3 regions of the Mesorhizobium sp. IMUNJ 23033 genome follow, and region 1 is predicted to be linked to each of the others. Evidence: predicted binding sites of a transcription regulator. Region 1 holds the regulator's gene; each other region holds the start of a gene.
The links. Region 1 encodes PhoB, which activates phosphate uptake and scavenging genes when phosphate is short. Its sites were predicted from a motif close to TGTCATNNANCTGTCAT; they were not measured.

Region 2: phnC (phosphonate ABC transporter ATP-binding protein) is a predicted target of PhoB. The motif match lies at 5,914-5,930, and genes of this name have one in related genera.
Region 3: ACFX5Q_RS17725 (ceramide glucosyltransferase) is a predicted target of PhoB. The motif match lies at 2,469-2,485, and genes of this name have one in related genera.

What each region holds. Positions count from the first base shown of each region.
Region 1 is NZ_JBJACT010000031.1:96,383-103,564, reverse strand. It holds gene ACFX5Q_RS27875 (ROK family protein) at 1-597, shown strand, start outside; gene phoB (phosphate regulon transcriptional regulator PhoB) at 661-1,350, opposite strand; gene phoU (phosphate signaling complex protein PhoU) at 1,367-2,077, opposite strand; gene pstB (phosphate ABC transporter ATP-binding protein PstB) at 2,116-2,940, opposite strand; gene pstA (phosphate ABC transporter permease PstA) at 2,955-4,271, opposite strand; gene pstC (phosphate ABC transporter permease subunit PstC) at 4,268-5,728, opposite strand; gene ACFX5Q_RS27845 (PstS family phosphate ABC transporter substrate-binding protein) at 5,825-6,853, opposite strand.
Region 2 is NZ_JBJACT010000008.1:124,828-132,009, reverse strand. It holds gene ACFX5Q_RS12630 (DUF4279 domain-containing protein) at 1-382, shown strand, start outside; gene ACFX5Q_RS12625 (sugar phosphate isomerase/epimerase family protein) at 441-1,331, shown strand; gene phnE (phosphonate ABC transporter, permease protein PhnE) at 1,319-2,878, opposite strand; gene phnE (phosphonate ABC transporter, permease protein PhnE) at 2,883-3,857, opposite strand; gene phnD (phosphonate ABC transporter substrate-binding protein) at 3,930-4,838, opposite strand; gene phnC (phosphonate ABC transporter ATP-binding protein) at 4,985-5,842, opposite strand; gene ACFX5Q_RS12600 (DUF1868 domain-containing protein) at 6,023-6,733, opposite strand; gene ACFX5Q_RS12595 (DapH/DapD/GlmU-related protein) at 6,879-7,182, opposite strand, start outside.
Region 3 is NZ_JBJACT010000015.1:43,633-50,814, reverse strand. It holds gene ACFX5Q_RS17730 (O-succinylhomoserine sulfhydrylase) at 1-1,173, shown strand, start outside; gene ACFX5Q_RS17725 (ceramide glucosyltransferase) at 1,214-2,362, opposite strand; gene apaG (Co2+/Mg2+ efflux protein ApaG) at 2,593-2,985, shown strand; gene ACFX5Q_RS17715 (Hsp33 family molecular chaperone) at 3,073-4,107, opposite strand; gene argF (ornithine carbamoyltransferase) at 4,186-5,097, opposite strand; gene ACFX5Q_RS17705 (aspartate aminotransferase family protein) at 5,115-6,314, opposite strand; gene ACFX5Q_RS17700 (GcrA family cell cycle regulator) at 6,673-7,182, shown strand, end outside.

The sequences.
Region 1 (7,182 bases):
GCCATCCTGCTCTCGCACGGCATTGGCATGGGGCTGGTGCTGAAGGGCGAACTGTTCACCGGCACTCATTCGTCCGGCGGCGAGTTCGGCCACATGATCCACCGGCCGGGCGGCGCGCTCTGCCGCTGCGGACGGCGCGGCTGCGTCGAAGCCTATGCCGGCAACTATGCCATCTGGCGCAACGCCAGGATGATGAGTGAGGATGCCGAACCGACCGATGTCGGCGACGCCGACATGCGCGCGCTCGCCGCCCGGGCGCGCGAGAGCGACGGGCCGGAGCGCGAAGCCTACCGCAAGGCGGGCGAGGCGCTCGGCTTCGGCCTTGGCAGCCTGTTCGCGCTGATCGATCCCGCACCCGTCGCCATGGTCGGCGTCAGCGCCGCCGCTTTCGATCTGATCGAACCGGCGCTGCGCGAGGCGATTGCCCAGACCGCCGGCGGCCAGCACTCGAAATCGATCTCCTTCGACACCGAGCCGAATGAGTTGCCGCTGATCCGCGAGGGCTGCGCCATGCGCGCGCTTGGCTTCGTCGACCAGGAGATTTTCGCGCCGGGCGTCCAGCAGCGAACGGGTTCGGCAGGAAAGAACGTGGCTTGATCGCGACTTGAGATGTGTTGAGGCCAGGCCGCGCCGTTCGCAGGCCTGAATATCAGCACATACCTAATCTTCCCGGATCGCGTATCCTGCCCCGCGGATGGTGCGGATGACGTCGGGCATGCGGCCATTGTTGACCGCCTTGCGCAGCCGGCCGACATGCACGTCGACCGTTCGCTCGTCGATATAGATCGTCTCGCCCCAGACATTGTCGAGCAGCTGGCTGCGCGAGAACACCCGGCCCGGATGCCGCATCATGAATTCGAGCAGCCGGAACTCGGTCGGCCCGAGCCTGATCTCGCTCTTCTTGCGGTAGACCCGGTGCGACTCGCGGTCGAGCACGATGTCGCCGACCTTGAGCATGCTGGACAGCACTTCCGGCTTGGCGCGACGCAGCAGCGCCTTGACCCTGGCCATGAATTCCGGCGTCGAGAACGGCTTGACCAGATAGTCGTCGGCGCCGGTGGAGAGGCCGCGCACGCGGTCGCTCTCTTCGCCACGCGCCGTAAGCATGATGATCGGCAGCCGCTCGGTCTCGGGCCGCATCCTGAGGCGCCGGCAAAGCTCGATTCCGGAAACCGCCGGCACCATCCAGTCGAGCACCAGCAGGTCGGGAACGTTTTCCTGCAGGCGGATCTCGGCTTCGTCGCCGCGCGTCACCACCTCGACCTGGTAGCCTTCGGATTCCAGATTGTAGCGGAGCAGCACCCCCAGCGGCTCCTCGTCCTCCACCACCATGATGCGTGGCGCTATCATCAGTCGGTTACCCCTGTCATGCAGCCGGCGCGGACATCGCTGTCTCGTCTTGCTTGGGACGATTGGCTGGCAATTGCGAGCCTGTCAGCACATAGTAGGCGTTCTCGGCGATGTTGGTGACATGGTCGCCAATGCGCTCCAGATTCTTGGCGCAGAACAAGAGATGCGTGCAGGCCGTGATGTTGCGCGGATCTTCCATCATGTAGGTCAGCAGCTCACGGAACACCGAGGTGTATTTGACGTCGATGCGCTCGTCGTCGTTCCGAAGCTTGGCGAGTGCCGCGGCGTCTGCGGCGGCGTATTCCTCGATCACCCCTTGCACCTGGACCAGCACCAACTGCGCCATCACATCGATGGAGTGCGACAGGTCGCGCGGCGTGACGCTGAGGCCGACGGTGCCAACGCGCTTGGCGATGTTCTTGGCAAGGTCGCCGATGCGCTCGAGATCGCCGGCCATGCGGATAGAACCGACCACCGCGCGCAAATCGTTGGCCATCGGCTGGCGCTTGGCGATCAGCGTGATGGCGCGGTCGTCCAGCTCGCGCTGGCGCGCATCCATGATGGCGTCGTCGGAGACCACCCTCTGTGCCAGTGCATTGTCGGAATTCAGAAGGGCCTTGGTCGCCCCGCCGACCATCGCGCCGGCCAGTTCGCCCATGTCGGAGATCAGCTTGCTGATCTGCCCGAGATCCTCGTCGAAAGAGGCGACGGTATGATGTTCACCCATGATCCTGTCCTCGTGCCTGAAAGTTGCCGCCGGACCACTCAGCCGAACCGGCCGGTGATGTAGTCCTGCGTGCGCTTGTCGTCGGGGTTGGTGAACATCTTGTCGGTGGCGCCCTCCTCGACCAGATAGCCGAGGTGGAACATGGCCGTGCGCTGCGACACACGCGCCGCCTGCTGCATCGAGTGCGTGACGATGACGATCGTGTAGTTTTGACGCAGCTCGTCGATCAGCTCCTCGACGCGGGCTGTGGCGATCGGGTCGAGCGCCGAGCAGGGCTCGTCCATCAGGATCACTTCCGGCGACACGGCGATGGCGCGCGCGATGCACAGGCGCTGCTGCTGGCCGCCGGAAAGGCCGGTGCCGGGCTCTTGCAGACGGTCCTTCACCTCGTTCCAGATCGCCGCCTTCTTCAGGCTCGATTCGACGATCTGGTCCATGTCGGCCTTGCGCTTGGCCAGCCCGTGGATGCGCGGACCGTAGGCGACGTTCTCGTAGATCGACTTCGGGAACGGATTGGGCTTCTGGAACACCATGCCGACGCGGGCTCTCAGTTCGACGACGTCGATGTTCTTGTCGTAGATGTCCTCTTCGTCCAGCGTGATCTTGCCGGTCACCCGCGCCGAGTCGATGGTGTCGTTCATGCGGTTGAGGCAGCGCAGGAAGGTCGACTTGCCGCAGCCCGAAGGGCCGATCAGCGCCGTCACCTGGTTGAGGCGGACGTCGAGATTGACGTCGAACAGCGCCTGCTTGTCACCATAGAACACGCCGACCTTGTCGCCGCGCATCTTGATCACTTCGTTCGACTTGGCGTTCATCTTGTCGCCCACTGCATTTTCGAGGGACTGTTCGGTCATGATGTTCATACAGATACCTTCTTTTACCAGCGCCGTTCGAAGCGGCGCCGCAGCACGATCGCTGTGATGTTCATGGCCATGAGGAAGACGAGCAGGATGATGATGGCGCCCGACATACGCTCGACGAAGGCGCGTTCGGCCTCGTTCGCCCACATGTAGATCTGCACCGGCAGCGCGGTGGCCGGATCGAAAGGCGTCGTCGGATAATCGGCGACGAAGGCCACCATGCCGATCAGCAGCAGCGGCGCGGTTTCACCGAGCGCACGCGCGAGACCGATGATGGTGCCGGTAAGGATGCCGGGGGCGGCAAGCGGCAGGATGTGATGGAACACCATCTGCATCTTGGACGCCCCAAGGCCGAGCGCTGCCGAGCGGATCGACGGCGGCACAGCGGCAAGGGCAGCGCGCGTCGCGATGATGATCGTCGGCAGTGTCATCAGCGTCAGCACCAGTCCGCCGACGAAAGCGGCCGAGCGCGGCATGCCGAGGAAGTTGATGAACACGGCAAGTCCGAGCAGGCCGAAGACGATCGACGGCACCGCCGCCAGATTGTTGATGTTGACTTCGATCAGGTCGGTGAGGCGGTTCTTCTTGGCGAATTCCTCAAGATAGATCGAGGCGGCGACGCCGATCGGCAGCGCCAAAAGCAGCACGATCACCATCATGTAGAACGAGCCGATGATGGCCACGCCCATGCCCGACGTTTCCGGGCGGCTGGAGGCGCCATAGGAGAACAGGCCGGTGTTGAAATGCTCGGCCATCACGCCGTCGGCCTTGAGCTTGTTCATCCAGGCGATCTGCTGGTCCGAGACCTTGCGGCGCGATTCCTCGACACTGAGGTCGATCTGGCCCTTGAAGGCGGAGTCGAGATTGGCGGCGGCGAGGATGTTGACGTCGCGCGTCGTGCCGATGACCGACGGGTCGGCGGCGACGATGTCGCGCAGCTGGACGCGGGCGCCTTCCGACAGGAAGCCCTTGAGCTTCATGACCATCGGCTTGTTGCTGGGATCGATGCCGAGCTTGGCGATCAGCGCGCGTTCGGCGAGCTTGGGATAATTTGCCTTGATCAGCACGCTCGGATCGGTGGCGCGCTTGTTGGACGGATCGATCAGCTTCTCGTCGAAGGTGATCGGCAGCGTCACCGTCGTCTGCCAGAAGGCGGTGTAGCCCTTCGAGACGATGGTGATGAGCATGATGGCGAGGAACGCCAGGCCGACGGAAATCGCCAGCCCGCCATAGATGCGGAAGCGGCGTTCGGCGGCGTAGCGGGCTTTCAGGCCGATATCGCGGCGCGGATGAGCCGCCGCCCGGACCATAGTATCCATGGGAATGTCGGTCATTCGTACTGCTCCCGGTATTTGCGCACGATGTACAGCGCGACGATGTTCATCACCAGCGTCAGCGCGAACAACGTCAGGCCGAGCGCGAAGGCGACCAACGTCTGTGGCGAATTGAACTCGAGATCGCCGGTAAGCTGGTTGACGATCTTGACGGTGATGGTGGTCATCGCTTCGAACGGGTTGACGGTGAGGTTGGCGGCGACGCCGGCCGCCAGCACGACGATCATCGTCTCGCCGATGGCGCGCGAAGCGGTCAGCAGGATGGCGCCGACGATGCCGGGAAGTGCGGCCGGCAGGATCACCCGCTTGATCGTCTCGGAGCGCGTCGCGCCGAGGCCGAGCGAGCCGTCGCGCATGGCGCGCGGCACCGCGGTGATGATGTCGTCGGACAGCGAGGACACGACCGGGATCAGCATGACGCCCATGACCAGGCCGGCAGTGAAGATGCTCTGGCCCTGGATGAAGGGCGAGCCGCCGGTCAGCGCCGCCGAGAGATCGCGCAGGAAAGGCCCGAGCGTGACGACGGCGAAGATGCCGTAGACGATGGTCGGGATGCCGGCGAGCAGTTCAAGCGCCGGCTTGACCACCCCGCGCACCTTGGGCGTTGCGTATTCGGCCATGTAGACAGCCGACATCAGCCCGACCGGCACCGCCACCAGCAGGGCGACGGCGGCGATGTAGAGCGTGCCGGCGAGCAGCGGGATCAGGCCGAACTGGCCCTGGCTGCCGCCGGAACCGGCGGCGGCAAAGCGCGGATCCCATACCGTGCCGAAGAAGAAGCTCATCGGCGACACGCTTTCGAAGAACTGGATCGTCTGGAACAGCATCGACAGCACAATGCCGACTGTGGTCAGGATGGCGATGGTCGAGGCCGCGAGCAGACCCCACAGCATCAGCTTCTCGACATTGTTCCTGGCGCGCGCCCGCGGCGCGATCTGCCTCAGCGCATAGAGGGCGCCGGCAATCGACAGAGCGAGGGTGACGACCGCGCCGAACAGTCCAAGCATGCCCTGGACCTTGTTCGTCTCGACGGCGATCGGGATCATGTAGTCCTGTGTATCCGATGCCAGCGCCACGCCCTTGGCGGCAAGCAGCGGCTGCAACTCGGCAAGGGTGGCGGGCAGCGCGGTGTTCGCATCGAGCTGGCGCAGGCCCTTGGCCAGGCTCTTGACCAGGCTGACATCAAGTGCCTCGCTGGCAACCTTGCTGTCGGCGGTGCGCTCCGGCAGGACGGCGTGAATGTGGCGGTCGAGATAGAAGGAGGAGCCGATGTTCCAGACGGCAAGCAGCAGAAGGGCAGGCAGGACGGCGAGCAGGAAGGCCCACCAGCCGTGGTAATGGGAGCGCGAGTGCGGCTTCACCGTGCCGTTTTCGTGCGCTGCGGCACGCTGCCGGCCGATCAGGAACGCAACCACGCCGATGGCGACGACAATGGCGAGTACGAACAAGGACGACATTGACCACCCCCGGGGAAGCTTTAGTCGCCAGCGCCAATGCGGCAGGCGATAAAACCAGGGCGCGGACTTGGTCCGCGCCCTGGCCTGGAAGATTGATTACATCGACTTCCCGGCGGCGAACGCGTCGCGCTGGGCCTGACGCTCGGCGTCCGGAGCAGCCACGAGGCCGTATTCGGCGAGCGGGCTTTCCGGGCCGACCATCTGGTCGTCGAGGAAGAATTCGACATACTCCTTCAGGCCGGGAACGACGCCGAGATGCGCCTTCTTGACGTAGAAGAACAGCGGGCGCGAAACCGGGTACTTACCGCTGGCGATCGTCTCGGTCGAAGGCACGACGTCTTCCACGGTTGCGACCTTCAGCTTGTCGGCATTGTTCTCGTAGAAGGAGAGACCGAACACGCCGACACCGGTCTTGTTGGAGTCGATGCGGGCGAGGGTCTCGGTATAGTCGCCGTCGATGTCGACAGCCTTGCCGTCCTTGCGGATGGCGATGCAGGTCTTGCCGATTTCCTTTTCGTCGGCAACGCCGGCGGCCTTGAGAGCGTCCTTGTCGCAGCCTGCGTCGAGAAGCTTGGTCTCGAACACTTCGCGGGTGCCGTGCTTCTCACCGGGAATGTAAGCGGCGATATCCCAGTCGGGCAGCTTCGGATTGACCTGGTTCCACTTGGTGTTCGGATTGTCGACCAGCTTGCCGTCGACGACCAACTTGGCGGCGAGCGCCTTGTAGATGTCGGCGGGAACCAGCGCCCAGTCCGGGCCCTTGATGTCGGTGGCGAAGACGATGCCGTCATAGCCGATACGGACTTCCTGGACTTCCTTGACGCCGGCGTCGGCGCAGGACTTCAGTTCGTCCTTCTTGATCGGACGCGAGGAGTTGGCGATGTCGATGGTGTCTTCGCCGACGCCCTTGCAGAATTCCTTGATGCCGGCGCCGCTGCCGCCGGACTCGACAACCGGGGTCTTGAAGTTGGTGAAGGTTTCGCCGAACTGCTCGGCGACGATCTTGGCATAGGGTAGCACGGTCGACGACCCGGCGACCTGGATCTGGTCGCGCGCGGCGGCGAAGCCGGACGACGCGGCGAGCGCAAGCGCTGCGGCCGACGCCGTGAGGAGAAATTTGTTCATGTGGCCTGCTCCTGTTCGGAAGATGGTCTCTCGGCACCCTTGTCCTAGGCGCCCGGTGAGGCCAATAGCTCCCGATTATTACAGTCGCATGACAGTTTCATGTCAGCCCGGTAACGTCTGACGGCCAAGTCGGAAACCGCCGGCTTCCAGCCTTGGCGGCGTATCGCAGGTTTGCCGCGGGAATCAGGGACTTGCGGGATTTTCTAGCCTCGTCTGCCCTCGGCGGCACGAGCCGCGCCGCCGAGAAAAGAAAAGCCGGACGGAAACGCGTTGCCCTTGGCCAGAGCGTGTCATGGCCGAGCCATCGCCGAAAACAGGTCCGTTGGGGT
Region 2 (7,182 bases), on a different contig from region 1:
AGAGCCTAACGAATGCTGGCGGACTGGTGACGTTTTCGAACGGCGCGGACACACGTTTCGCCGCAAATCATCCTCGTGGAGACTCGACAGCGGATTGGAAGACACTGAAGCTCTTGATCGTCACGTCGAAGCTCTGCTGACAAAGCTGACCCCGCGCAAAGACGAACTTCTAAGGGTGCGGGTGAAGTTCAAAACGCAAATTGTTTGCGTGAGCTATTCCTATCAAAGCTTCAGTTGGGAGCTCGACTTCGATGTTCAACGGAGTGCCACAGCGCTCGGGATTGGTTTTTGGATTGATGCTTATAGTTTCGGCGATCACCACGAAGAAATGGTTGCGTTGAGAGAGCAGTTGAAGGCGCGTGCAAAGGGTCCGGCTAGGTAACGCGAGTCACTTCCTCGCGGCCCGTCCTGCCATGGGAGACGAATGGGGAGGGGTGTCGATGAAAATCGGCATGTGCATGTTTTTGTGGACGACCAGCGTCTCGAAGAAACACGAGAAGCTGCTGCGCGACATCAAGGCGACCGGCTTTGATGGCGTCGAGATCCCGGTGTTTTCCGGCACGCCTGACGACCACAAAAGGCTCGGCGACCTGCTCGACCGCATCGGGCTGGAGCGCACCGCCGTCTCGGCGATGGGCGATCCCTCGACGAACCTGATCTCGCCTGATGCCGCGACGCGCAAGGCCGGGATCGACTACATGAAATGGGCGATCGACTGCAGTGAGGCGCTTGGCGCCGACAGGCTGAGCGGTCCGCTGCATTCGACGCTGGGCGCGTTCTCAGGCAGCGGGCCGACGGCGGCCGAGAAGAAGCGTTCGGTCGCCTCGCAGCGCGCCATCGGCGACCATGCCGGCAAGAGGGGCGTCACCATCGGGCTCGAGGCGCTCAACCGTTTCGAATGCTATCTGCTGAACACGATGGACGATTTGTGCGAGCATATCGACTCGATTGACCGGCCACACATCAAGGCGATGTACGACACATTCCACGCCAATATCGAGGAGGCCGACCCGATCGGCGCCTATACGCGCAACCGGAAAAATATCGTCCACATCCATGTCTCAGAGAACGACCGCGGCGTGCCGGGGCGCGGCAACATTCCGTGGGCCGAGACGTTTTCCGCCATCCGCAACAGTGGCTATGACGACTGGCTGACCATCGAGGCGTTTGGGCGTTCGCTCAAGGATTTGGCGGCGGCGACCAAGGTGTGGCGCGATTTTTCCGAGAGCCCGGAGGCCGTCTACCGCGATGGCTACAGGCATATCAAGAATGGGTGGAAGAAGGCTGGTGCCGGGGACGCAGCGAAGCCTTTTCCCTCTCAGGCGATCTGAGCCGCGGGCAGCGGGCGGGTGGGCGTGCGCTGGGGCCGCTCGTCGTTGCCGTTTCCGACGGTCCCCATAAGTTTGCGGCGGAGATAGTTGGAGATGTTGTCGAAGATAAAAACGACAAGCAGGATCAACAGAACCATGTAGAAAACATTGGCCCAGTTGGTGTTGGTGCGCATGGCCTCCCACAGTTTCAGACCAATGCCGCCGGCGCCGACAGCGCCGATGATTGTCGCCGAGCGCGTGTTCGATTCCCAGAAATAGAGGGATTGGCTAAGGAACACCGGCAGAACCTGATGCAGCACGCCATAGCGTTGCACCATCGCCGGCGTTGCGCCCACCGAGCGGATGCCCTCGCGCTGCTTGTCGTCGATGTTTTCCAGCGCCTCGGAATAGAGTTTGCCCAGGGTTCCGGTGTCGGTGAAGAAGATCGCCGACATGCCGGCCAGTGGTCCCGGGCCGAAGCCGCGGGTGAAGAACAGCGCCCAGATCAGCATGTCGACAGACCGCAGGAAATCGAAGAAGCGTTTTGTCGCCTGGTTGGCCATCCAACTCGGGGTGATGTTGCGCGCAGCCAGGAAAGCGAGCGGAAAGGCGACGATCGAGGCCAACACCGTGCCGACAAAAGCCATGACGATGGTTTGCAGAAGCTTCAGCCACACGTCGCCGTGCTGCCACTCGGCATTGTAGAGGATGTTATCCCAGGCAAGCGCCGCGTTTGATCGCGACGCGTCGATGCGTTCCCCGGAAACGATCAGTGAAGCGACCTCGCCGAATGATTTTCCCCAGAATGGGGAATTCGTGTCAAACACAAAATTGGCCCAACCGAAAAACCGCCTCCAGGCGATCACCTCGTCGTTCTGCACTTCGGCGCGGCCCAAAAACCCGAACGAAACATAGGCTGTCGACCCTGGTTTGCGTTGCTCTATCCAGTAGGGCAGCGGTGTGCGCGGCGTGACTGATCTGTCCTTGGCAATGTCAAAGATGACGCTTTCGGCACCGCGCGTCACAGTGACAAGATTTGGCGTAATGGCAATCTGGCCGCTTCCAAGGACGACGGTCGCCGCCACGACGGCCTTTTCGCGAACCGTTTTGGGCGCAGCCGGAACCGATTTGTCTGGCGAGGGGGCAGGGTTCTCGGCGGTTGGCGCGCCAGGCGCCATGAAAGAGCCCTGCGATGACTTGTCAGTGGCCATCGCCGGTGCTGGTGCAGCGTCACCCCGGCGCTCGATCGCAGCAATCTGTTTGATCACCCAGTCGGGATTTGGATTGGATCCCAGTTTGGAGAAACGGGAGTAGTCGATGGTCAGATAATCGTCCTTGAACTCGATGTCCGGGCGGATTTCGTAAGACACCCAGTCGGCGAGATAGGCGCCGGCCAGGTTCCAGTTCGCCTTTTCGAGAACGATGCCTATCGAAAAGAACCACCAGCAGTAAAAAGTATAGAGAATGCACAAAAGGACGCCGAACGGGGCGGCATAGCGCTTCCATAAGGGGCGTCGGAACGCTTCCGGATGGCGAGCGGCGATGTCGTTGATGGCGTCGGCGTTCATTGCGTTACTCTCCGCGCCCGTATGCGAACGCCTGCCTGCCGACAAGACGTTGTCTCAGCCATGCCGAAAACTGGTCGACGGCGACAATCGTGCAGAACAGCAGAAAGACGATGGCAATGGTCTTGGCCTCATGGCCCCGGCTGATCGAAAGACGCAGGGATTCGCCGATGCCGCCGGCGCCGACGGCGCCGAGAATGGTCGAAGCGCGCACATTGATCTCGAAGCGGAGCAGGAAATAGCTCATGAAGTTGGGCAGAACCTGAGGCACGATGCCGAACCACACCCGTTCGACCCAATTGGCGCCAACGGCCCGCAGGCCTTCGTCAGGCTTCATGTCGGCATTCTCGACCACTTCGAAGAACATTTTTCCGAGCGCGCCGACGGTGTGGATGCTGACCGCGAGGATCGCCGGAATGGGCCCAAGCGAGAAGATCGCCAGAAAAAAACCGGCAATGACGATTTCCGGAAAGGCGCGGACAATTTCGAGGAAGCGGCGCGTGGTGAAACGGAGCCAGCGGCTGGCCGTGATATTGCTGGCAGCCAAGAAGCAGAGCAGGAAACCGAAGGTGGAGCCGACCAGCGTCGAAAACAGGGCAATGTTCAGTGTCTCGATCATCCGGTAGAAATACTCCGGAATGTAGATGCCCTGGGTCAGGTAGACCCGGCCTTCGGGATAGTCGAATTTGAGGCTGCCATCGTCATAGGGCGACGGCAGGTCGAACAGTGCGCGCACCGGGTCAAACCAGTCGCGCGGCTTCAGTTCAACGAAAAAATCGGCGATGTGGGGAAGGCGGTCGAAGAACTTTCCGGCGTTGGTTTCGTTGGCGAACCAGAGCGAGCCCGAGAGCGCAAGCAGCAGGAAAACCAGGCCTCCGATCGTGTAGAGGCGCCGGCGAGCGGCGAGGTCGCGCCAGTGCTGCTCGACCAAGGCTCCTTCCGTGGAGAGCGCAGGCGCGCGGTAAACGTCGATAGCACTCATCGATAGGTCCCAGCCCGTGACGCGGCAACGCCGCCGGCGGCATTTTAGCCCCGGCGGCGTCGTGCCTTGGGCTTACGAGCCGATCTTCGCCTTACGAGCGTCGATGATCGCCTGATAAAATTCCGGAGTGACCGGCGAATAGCCCTTGAAGTCGCCGCCTTGAACCGCCGAGAAACAGGCCGGATCGGTTTGCGGAAGCTTGGTCAGGAAATCGGTGATCTTCTGCTTGGTAGCGTCGTCGAGCGAGGTGCGTATGACCAGCGGGCCGTTCGGGATCAGCGGCGACTGCCACAATTCAACGAGGTCGTCCATCTTGAGGACGCCCTTGTCGACCATCTTGCGCAGATTGCCCGAGCTGTAGCCGTCCTTGAAGTCGCCGACGCCGGAGGCCCAGGTGGTGCCGGCATCAAAGGTGCCCTTCAGAACTTCAAGGACAAGCTGTTCATGGCCGCCGCCGAAACCGGTCGACGCGAAATAGCTCTTCACATCCATACCAATGTCCTTGGGCAGCGACGTGACCGGGATCAGATAGCCAGAAGTCGAATCGGGATCGGCGAAACCGAGCTTCTTGCCCTTCATGTCAGCGAGTGTCTTGATGCCTGAATCCGCACGGGCGACCATAACCGAATGGTAGCCGGTCGAACCGTCGGTCTGGACCGTCGTCAGGATCGGCTGAACCGCGTCCTTGTTTTCGAGATAGACCTTGGCGTAGGCGGAAGCTCCGAGCTCGGCATAGTCAAGTGTGCCGCCGAGGAGGCCCTGGATGACGCCGTCGTAGTCGGCGGCCGGGAACAGCGAAACCTTCTCGACACCGAGGACTTCCTTGATGTGATCGGCGAAGCACTGGTAGTTGCGCAGACGGTCGGCTTCGTTCTCGCCGCCGAGAATGCCGACGCGGAATTCCTTCAGGTCCTGTGCCTGGACAGCGCCCATCGCCATGGCAATGATGGAAACGGCACCGAAGAGTATCTTCCTAAACATCTCGAGTCTCTCCTGTTGAGTCCGGCATCGCGCCGGCTGCGTTCGAATTTTGACGGTGCCTGTGACGCGGGCTGGCGATCCAGATCGCTCTTTTGCTTGTCCATGATCTTTCCCGCAAACCGGCGTCCACTTTGCGGGATCATGGATCAGTATCCCGGGAATGCGGGCTCGAGCGGTCCAGTGGATGCGGCGATTCTTTGCTTGATGGTGACGCTGGTCGAGGTGATGGCCTCGGAGATTTCGCTACCGTTGCTGTCGGCGCCATAGACCATGCGCACGGCCTCGCGGTTGAGATCCTCGGGTGGGCCGTCGAACACAACCTTGCCGGCGGCCATACCGATGATGCGGTTGCAATAAGTGCGGGCCGTGTCCAGCGTGTGCAAATTGGTGATGACGGTGATGCCCTCGCGCAAATTGATATCCTGCAGCGAATCCATCACCACCTTGGCGTTGAGTGGGTCGAGCGAGGCAATCGGCTCATCGGCAAGAATGATTTTCGGCTGTTGCATCATGGCGCGGGCGATGGCGACGCGCTGCTGCTGTCCGCCGGACAAGGTGCCGGCCGGCTGCAGCGCGGTGCGGGCGATGTCGAGACGCTCGAGTGCTGCTATCGCCTCGGCTCGTTCCTCACGCGAGAAGATACCGAGCAGATTGGCAATGGTAGCACGATGATTCAACCGGCCGAGCAGCACATTGGTCAGCACGTCGAGGCGCGGCACCAGGTTGAACTGCTGGAAGATCATGGCGCAGTCGCGCTGCCAGCGGCGCAGCGGCGAGCCCTGCAGGCGCGAGACTTCGGCGCCGTCAAAAAAAATCGACCCCTGGCTGGGATCGATGAGACGGTTGATCATGCGCAGAAGAGTGGATTTTCCGGCACCGGAGCGACCGATGATACCGACCATCTGGCCCTGTGGGATCGACAGGTCGACGGCGCTGACAGCGGTGTTCTTGCCGAATCGTCGGGAAACGCCGCGGATTTCGAGCGTGGCAGGGGTTGCTGACATGGGGCAGGGCTCCAGTCCAGTCGCGATTGAAGGTCTGTTAACCTTGGCTAGCGCAGCCGCATGAACCTGCGGTGTCGGATTGATGTCAGTTTTGTTACCGCCCACAGGCCTTTGGCGATCCTTTGCTTGTGCATGTCGTTGCCCCAAAACCGCGGTGGCCTTTGGGCGACATGCACGGGATCAACCCAGAACCAGAAGCTCCTCGAAATGGTTCATGTCCTTGAAGCTGCAAAAGGCCGGCTGCCTGAGCACGATCACCGGCGCCTCGCGTTCGAACAGCGACAGGCAGTCTGCGAACAGATCCTGCCATGCGGCTGCGCGGTCGTCGGCAAGCCGGCGGATCTGGTAAGCGAAGGTGATGTGGAAGACGTAAGTTTCGTGGTCGGGATGCCGGTAGCCGAACGGCACCGACAGGGCATCACGCCATGCACTCATGATGGCCCTGTCGTCGTCCGAGGCGCCGGCAACAGTCAGCCCTGTCGGCACGACATCGATGACCTTGACCTTGAATGCGCCCTGGTTTTCGAAGCCCTGCAGCCGCTCCAGGTAAAGACGGGTCATGTCGTCGATGCTGGTGTCTAAAGGCACATCCTGCGGCCAGTAGGGCAGCCGGCGGCGATACTCGATGATGCCCTGGAACAGCGTCATGTGCAGGCTGGAGATCGGCGTGAAGGCCAGACGGTCGGCGTCGAGCAGGGCGCGCATGCGGTTACGCACCTCGATGACCACCGCTTCGGAAGGCGAGCCGCTGACGAGATGGCTGACGACGGTGTTGCCGGGCTCGAACAGAAAATTGCCTGATCTGTCATAGCGCGTGCCGAGATGCACGGGAGGGGTCGGGTTGGTGCCTTCGAAAAAACCGGCGAGCGAGGATCTTGGCTTGTCGAGCATTTGGGGGTCTCCGGGGAAAGACCGTGTCCTGTCCGAGTCCTGTGTCAGGGATGTGAATGGTGAATGGTGAATGGAGAGGCTTCACTGGGCTCGAGCCCAATTGGTCGCCCCTATTCGCCATTCACCATTCACCATTCACCATTCACTAGCCGCCATACTTCTCCAGAAACGCTTCCGCCTCCAGCTCGCGGAAATCGTCGAGCGCAGCGCGCAGGTCGGCATGGTCCCAATCCCACCAGGCAAGCGCTTGGTAGCGCTCGGCGGTGCGGCGGTCGAAACGCTCGCGGATCGGCTTCGCCGGCACGCCGGCGACGATGGTATAGGGCGCGACGTCCTTCGACACCACCGCGCCGGCGCCGACCGCAGCGCCATCACCGACGGTGACGCCGGGCAGGATGGTCGAGCCATGGCCGAGCCAGGTGTCGTGGCCGATTGTGACGCGTTTGGCG
Region 3 (7,182 bases), on a different contig from region 1:
GACTGGAAACCTCAGACGGCACTCGTGCATGGCGGGACCTTGCGTTCCGGCTTCGGCGAGACCTCCGAGGCGATGTACCTCACCCAGGGCTATGTCTACGAGACGGCACAGGCGGCGGAAGCCCGCTTCAAGGGCGAGGAACCCGGCTTCATTTATTCGCGCTATGCCAATCCGACCGTCGACATGTTCGAAAAGCGCATGTGCGCGCTGGAAGGTGCGGAGGACGCGCGCGCCACCGCCTCCGGCATGGCGGCGGTGACGGCAGCCCTTCTGTGCAGCGCCAGGGCCGGCGACCATATCGTGGCGGCGCGTGCCTTGTTCGGCTCCTGCCGCTGGGTGGTCGAGACGCTGGCGCCGAAATACGGCATCGAGGCGACGCTGGTCGACGGCACCGACATCGCCAACTGGGAAAAGGCGGTCAAGCCGAACACCAAACTTTTCTTCCTCGAAAGCCCGACCAACCCGACGCTGGAAGTGGTCGACATCGCCGCCGTCGCTGCGCTCGCCAATTCGATCGGCGCCAGGCTGATCGTCGACAACGTCTTCGCCACGCCCTTGCAGCAGAAGCCGCTGCAGCTCGGCGCCCACATTGTCGTCTATTCGGCGACCAAGCATATTGACGGCCAGGGCCGCTGCCTCGGCGGCGTCATCCTGTCGGACAAGAAGTGGATCGATGAGAATCTGCACGACTATTTCCGCCACACCGGCCCCAGCCTGTCGCCGTTCAATGCCTGGACGCTGCTCAAGGGCCTGGAGACGCTGCCGCTGCGCGTGCGCCAGCAGACGGAAAGCGCCGGCAAGATCGCCGATTTCCTCGCGGAACGCCCGGAAATCGCCCGTGTGATTTATCCGGGCCGTGCCGACCATCCGCAGGCCGATATCGTCAGGAAGCAGATGACGGGCGGCTCGACGCTGATCTGCCTTGATGTCAAGGGCGGCAAGCAGGCGGCGTTCGCCTTCCAGAACGCTTTGGACATCGTGCTGATCTCCAACAATCTCGGCGACGCCAAGAGCCTGATAACCCATCCGGCGACGACGACGCACAAGAACCTCAGCGACGAGGCGCGCGCCGAACTCGGCATCGGCCCGGGCACGCTGAGGCTTTCGGTCGGGCTTGAGGATGCGGACGATCTGCTCGCCGATGTCGAGCAGGCGCTCAAATCAGCCAAGTAAAGGGTTCAGACTGCGATTTGGACAAACGCCTGAGCGTTGCTCAGGCGCCCTCTTCCAGTTCGGTCATCGCCTTGGTGCGGATGGTCATCGCATTGCCGCGCCAGTCGACGGCGCCGCCGAGCCAGCCGCGCGCCCAGATCGCCGGCAGCATCACGTCGCGCACCATCATCGCCGGGATGGTGCGCGGCGACAGGTACCAGCCCTTGGCCCAGGCCAACGCGCATTCCGGCACATAGGCGAGCGCCAGGACGCAGAGCGCGGTGAGCGGCAGACTGATGCCGGCACCGGCGGCCGCGACCAGCGCCAGCACCAATGGCACGGCCACGCCGGTCAGGATTTCGGGGGCGAAGAACAGCGGAAAGGTGACGCGGCGCAGGCGCGCCCAACGGGCCTGGCGCGACCAGATTTCGCCGAGACGGCGCTCACCCAGCGGCTGCTCGAAAGGCGAAGCGACAAGATTGACGCGCAGCCCCAGCCCGTTGACCAGCTTGGTCGCGGCGGCGTCCTCGGCGATCTCGGCGGCCAGCGCGCGGATGCCGCCATTGGCGTCGAGCACAGGCTTCTTCCACAGCATGCTCTTGCCCTGGGCGAAGCCGAGGCCGAGCGCCTCGCCGGTATACTGCCAGCGCGCCTGCAGCGTGTTGAGGAAGGCGCATTCGACCTCGGCCCAGAAGCCGTCCGGCCGTGAGCCGACCGGCGTCGAGCAGACAAGGCCGGTGTCGGGCCGCCACGCCGCCATCAAGTGCTGGATATAGTCCCTGGGCATCAGCACGTTGGAATCGGCAAGGATGACCCAGTGGTGGCGCGCCGCTTCCCAACCCTTGACGCAATTGTTGAGCTTGGGATTGGCGCTGATGCGGTCGTCACCGACCAGCAGCCGGGCCGGCACCTTCGAAAACCGGACGATCGCCCTGTTTATCAGCTTGACCACCGGATCGTCGGCGTGGGCGACGCAGAAGATCAGCTCGTAGCGCGGCCAGTCGAGCGAGAAGGCGCGCTGAAGCGTTTCTTCGGTGAACGGCTCGACGCCGCGCGAGGGGATGACGATCGACACCGGCGGCGCCTTGCCGGGTGGCCGCGCAAGCGTGCGCGGCCACTTCAGCCTGAAGGCCGCAAGCAGGATGCCGGCGAGATTTGAAAGAATGAGGGCTGTCGAAAGCACGGCGGCGGCGATGACGATCAGTTCCATCGAGATCTGGTCACTCCGGAAAAGCCGGCCGGAAGATGGCCGTTTTGAACAGGTCGACAGAGCGCTTGAGTCGCCCGGCACGGTCCGTGCACACCATCATTGTCATGTGTCACTCAAATGACATTGTTTGGCGGCAGGTGCGCACAAAGACGGAAGAGACAGGCGCCGCGCTCCGTTGACCTAGTCAAAGAGTGCACCGAGACTTCCGCCAGGACTGTTTGGAGTAGCTCATGTACCGCGCCATTACGCGCAACATCGAAGTGCAGGTCAGGCCGTTCTATCTCGAGGATCGCTCGGATCCGTCGGAGAACCGCTATGTCTGGGGCTACCACGTGACCATCGACAACCAGTCGGACGAGTTCGTGCAGCTGATGTCGCGCTATTGGCACATCACCGATGGCACTGGCCGGGTCGAGGAGGTACGCGGCGCCGGCGTCGTCGGCGATCAGCCCGAACTCAACCCCGGCGACAGCTACCAATATACGTCCGGCTGCCCGCTCTCAACGCCGTCCGGCATCATGGTCGGCCATTACACGATGCGCAACAAGCGGGGAGAGACGTTCGACATCGCCATCCCCGCCTTCTCGCTCGATCTGCCGGGCACGCGCAGGACGGTGAATTAAGGGAGCAAGCGGTCTAAAGTTCGCGCCGCCCCTCATCCGCCTGCCCGGCACCTTCTCCCCGTATAGTGACGGGGAGAAGGAGTTACGTCACTGAGCCGCCGCGAATTCCGCCGGGTCGAAGTCGTACTGCGTCGAGCAGAACTCGCAGGCGACATGGATGCCGCCATCCTCGGTGCTGTCCTTGATCTCCTGCGCCGAGAAGCCTTCGAGGATGCCGCGGATCTTCTCGCGCGAGCAGGAGCATTGGTCGGCCACCGGCACGCCGCCGAAGACACGTACGCCATGCTCGTGGAACAGCCGGTAAAGCAGCCGCTCGGCGCCGACCGTCGGATCGATAAGCTCGGTCGGCTCGATGGTGCCGAGCAGGGCCAGCAGCTCCTGCCAGGAATTATCGACCGGGTCATGGACCTCGTCGCGCGGATCGCCGTCGCCGCCGGAAATGTCCGGCACGCGCATGCGCTCCGGCGACTGCGGCAGGAATTGCGCCAACAGACCGCCGGCGCGCCATTGCTCGCGGGGACCACCGATGCCCGGCGTCACCAGCTTGGCAACCGAAAGCCTGAGATCGGTCGGGATCTGCTCCGACTGGCGGAAATAGGTGCGCGCGGCCTCTTCCAGCGTCTCGCCGTCGAGCTGGACGATGCCCTGATAGCGCTGCGTGTGTGCGCCCTGATCGATGGTCAGCGCCAGCACGCCGTTGCCGAGCAGCGTCTGTTGCGAGATTTCGCCGGCAGCCGTCAGCGCCTCGAGCCTATCGGGGTCGAAGCGTGCATAGGCCCGCAACGCGGATGGCGTCGAAAAATCCGCCACCAGCATGTCGACCGGCCCGTCGGTGCGGGTCTGCAGGATGAACTTGCCCTCGAATTTGAGCGAGGTGCCGAACAGCACCGTCAGCACGCAGGCTTCCGCCAGCAGGCGGGCGACCGGCTCGGGATATTCGTGGCGTCCAAGGATGGCGTCGAGCATCGGCCCGAGCTGGACGGTCCGGCCGCGCACGTCGAGCGGGGCGACCTCGAACGGCACGACGTGATCGTCGCCGGCATAGCCGAATTCGCCGAGTTGAGGGTGGTGTTCAGTCACTTGACGGGTTTCCAACATGACAAAGCTCCGGCGGGCGGCCATGCGGCCCGGAGGGGCACATGCACCGAAACGCGCTCAATTTGCGTGATGGCCCGCAGATAGGCATCACACCTCCGGAGATCAAGCGCCCAGGCACCAGGCCAAAACCGCCTTCTGGGCGTGCAGCCGGTTCTCGGCTTCGTCGAACACCACCGAATGCGGCCCGTCGATCACCTCGTCGGTGACCTCCTCGCCGCGATGCGCCGGCAGGCAGTGCATGAACAGCGCGTCGGGCTTCGCCTTGGCCATCAGCGCCGCATTGACCTGATAGGGCAGGAAGACGTTGTGGCCACGGGCACGGTGCTCCTGACCCATCGACACCCAGCAGTCGGTGACGATGCAATCGGCCTGATCGACGGCTTCCTCGGGCGAGCGGGTGAAGGTCAGCTTGCCGCCATTGGCCTTCGACCAGTCGACATGCTTTTCGTCGGGCTCGCTGCCTTCCGGCACCGCGACATTGAGGTTGAAGCGGAAGCGTGCGGAGGCTTCGAGCAGCGAATGCAGCACGTTGTTGCCGTCGCCGGTCCAGGCGATGGTCTTGCCGGCGACCGGACCGCGATGCTCCTCGAAGGTCATGATGTCGGCCATCAGCTGGCAGGGATGGGTGTCGTCGGTCAGCCCATTGATGACTGGAACGGTGGCGTTCTCGGTCAGTTCGAGCAGGCGCTCATGCGATGTGGTGCGGATCATGATGGCGTCGACATAGCGCGACAGAACCTTGGCCGTGTCGGCGATGGTCTCGGAACGGCCGAGCTGCATCTCGGTGCCGGTCAGCATGATGGTTTCGCCGCCGAGCTGGCGCATGCCGACGTCGAAGGATACGCGCGTGCGCGTCGACGGCTTGTCGAAGATCATCGCCAGCACCTTGCCCTCGAGCGGCTTAGTCCGCTCGCCGGCCTTGAGCCTGGCCTTTCGCACCACCGCATCGTCCAGCATGAAGCGCAGATCGCCTTCGGAAACGGCGGACAGGTCGGTGAAGTGGCGAACGCTCATCGGGAATGGTTCCAGGATTACTTCGCGGCGGCCGCGGCGATGGCATCGGCCAGGCCCTTGGCGCCGGCGCGGATGCGGTCGAGCGCCTCGCTGATCTCGGCGTCGGTGACGGTGAGCGGCGGCAAAAGGCGGATGACGTTGTCGCCGGCCGGAACCGCCAGGAAATGCTGGTCGCGCAGCGCCATGTTGACCTTGGTGTTGGGCATCACGCATTTCAGGCCGAGCATCAGCCCGGTTCCCCGGATGCCCTCGATGACATCGGGGAATTCGTCGGCGACGCCGGCCAGCCCCTGTTTCAGCAGCAGCGCCTTGCGTTGCACATCCTCGAGGAAACCGCCTTCCAGCACCACGTCGAGCACGGCGTTGCCGACCGCCATCGCCAGCGGATTGCCACCGAAGGTGGTGCCGTGAACGCCGGCGGTCATGCCGACCGCGGCTTCGTCGGTGGCGAGGCAGGCGCCCATCGGGAACCCGCCGCCGATGCCCTTGGCGATCGCCATGATGTCGGGTGTCACACCCGTCCATTCATGCGCGAACAGCTTTCCGGTACGGCCGATGCCGCATTGGACCTCGTCGAAGATCAACAGCAGGCCGTGCTGGTCGCAAAGCTGCCGCAACCGCTTCAGGGATTGCGTCGGCACCGGGCGGATGCCGCCTTCGCCCTGCACCGGCTCGATCAGGATGGCTGCGGTCTCCGATGTGATCGCCTTTTCCGCCGCGTCAATGTCGTCGAAACCGACCTGGTCGAAACCCTCGACCTTGGGGCCGAAGCCTTCGAGGTATTTGTACTGGCCGCCGGCGGCGATGGTCGCCAGCGTGCGGCCGTGGAAGGCGCCTTCGAAGGTGATGACGCGGAAGCGCTCGGGATGACCCTTGACGAACTGGTAGCGCCGCGCCGTCTTGATGGCGCATTCCAGCGCCTCGGCGCCGGAATTGGTGAAGAACACCTTGTCGGCGAAAGTGGCGTCCGCCAGCCGTTCGCCCAGCCGCCTCTGCTGCGGAATCTCATAGAGATTGGAGACGTGCCACAGCTTGCCCGCCTGCTCGGTGAGCGCGGCGACCAAATGCGGATGGCTGTGGCCTAGCGAATTGACCGCGATGCCGCCGGCAAAATCGAGATATCGCTCGCCCTTGTCGGTGACCAGCCATGTCCCCTCCCCGTGGTCGAAGGCCAAGGGTGCGCGAGCAAAGGTCTCGAAAAGCGCCGAACCGCTCATTCTATGCGTCTCCGGTACCGGAAAATCAAAAAAGCCGCCAAAGCGGCGGCCTTCGCGGCTTATCGTGTTTTTCGGCCATGAAGTCAACGAAAACGTCGCGCATAGGCGCGCGGCACGCCCCCCGACAGGACGCCGGCTCATCAGCGACCGGGCAAGTTGGGGAAAACCGTAAAAACTGATTCGTGTTGCCTTTGGGACTCTTGTCACAGAGTCAGCGCATGAGGTATTTGTAGTCGAGAAATAACTAGATTTCGTGCGGCGGACCCAATCACCCGGTATATGTGGTGTTGTCTGCCCGGCGGGAGCCGGGACGGGAAAGGATTCCGATCGCCGCACTTTGCAGCAGGAGCGCGGTCACATGAACTGGACTGACGAGCGGGTCGAACTTCTCAGGAAACTGTGGTCGGAGGGGCTGAGCGCCAGCCAGATTGCCGCACAGCTCGGAGGCGTCAGCCGCAATGCGGTCATCGGCAAGGTGCACCGCCTGAAGCTGTCGGGCCGCGGACGCGCGACGGCCAGCCCGGCGCGCCAGAAGAAGGCAGTGCAAGGATCATCCGTCCAGAAATCGGTGTCACGCGCAGCAAGCACGCAGCGCCACGTCACTACGTCGATCGGTGCAAACGCGCTGCAAGTGCAGTTCGATGCCGAACCGGTGGCGCGCCACTACATCCGCCCGGTCGAGAACGTCGTCGTGCCGATCTCGCGGCACCTGCAGCTGGTCGAACTGACCGAGCGCACCTGCAAATGGCCGAATGGCGACCCACTTTCGGAAGACTTCAACTTCTGCGGCAACGATGCCGCCGAAACCGGCCCCTACTGCAAGTATCACGCGAGGGTGGCGTTCCAGCCGGCGTCGGAGCGGCGGCGT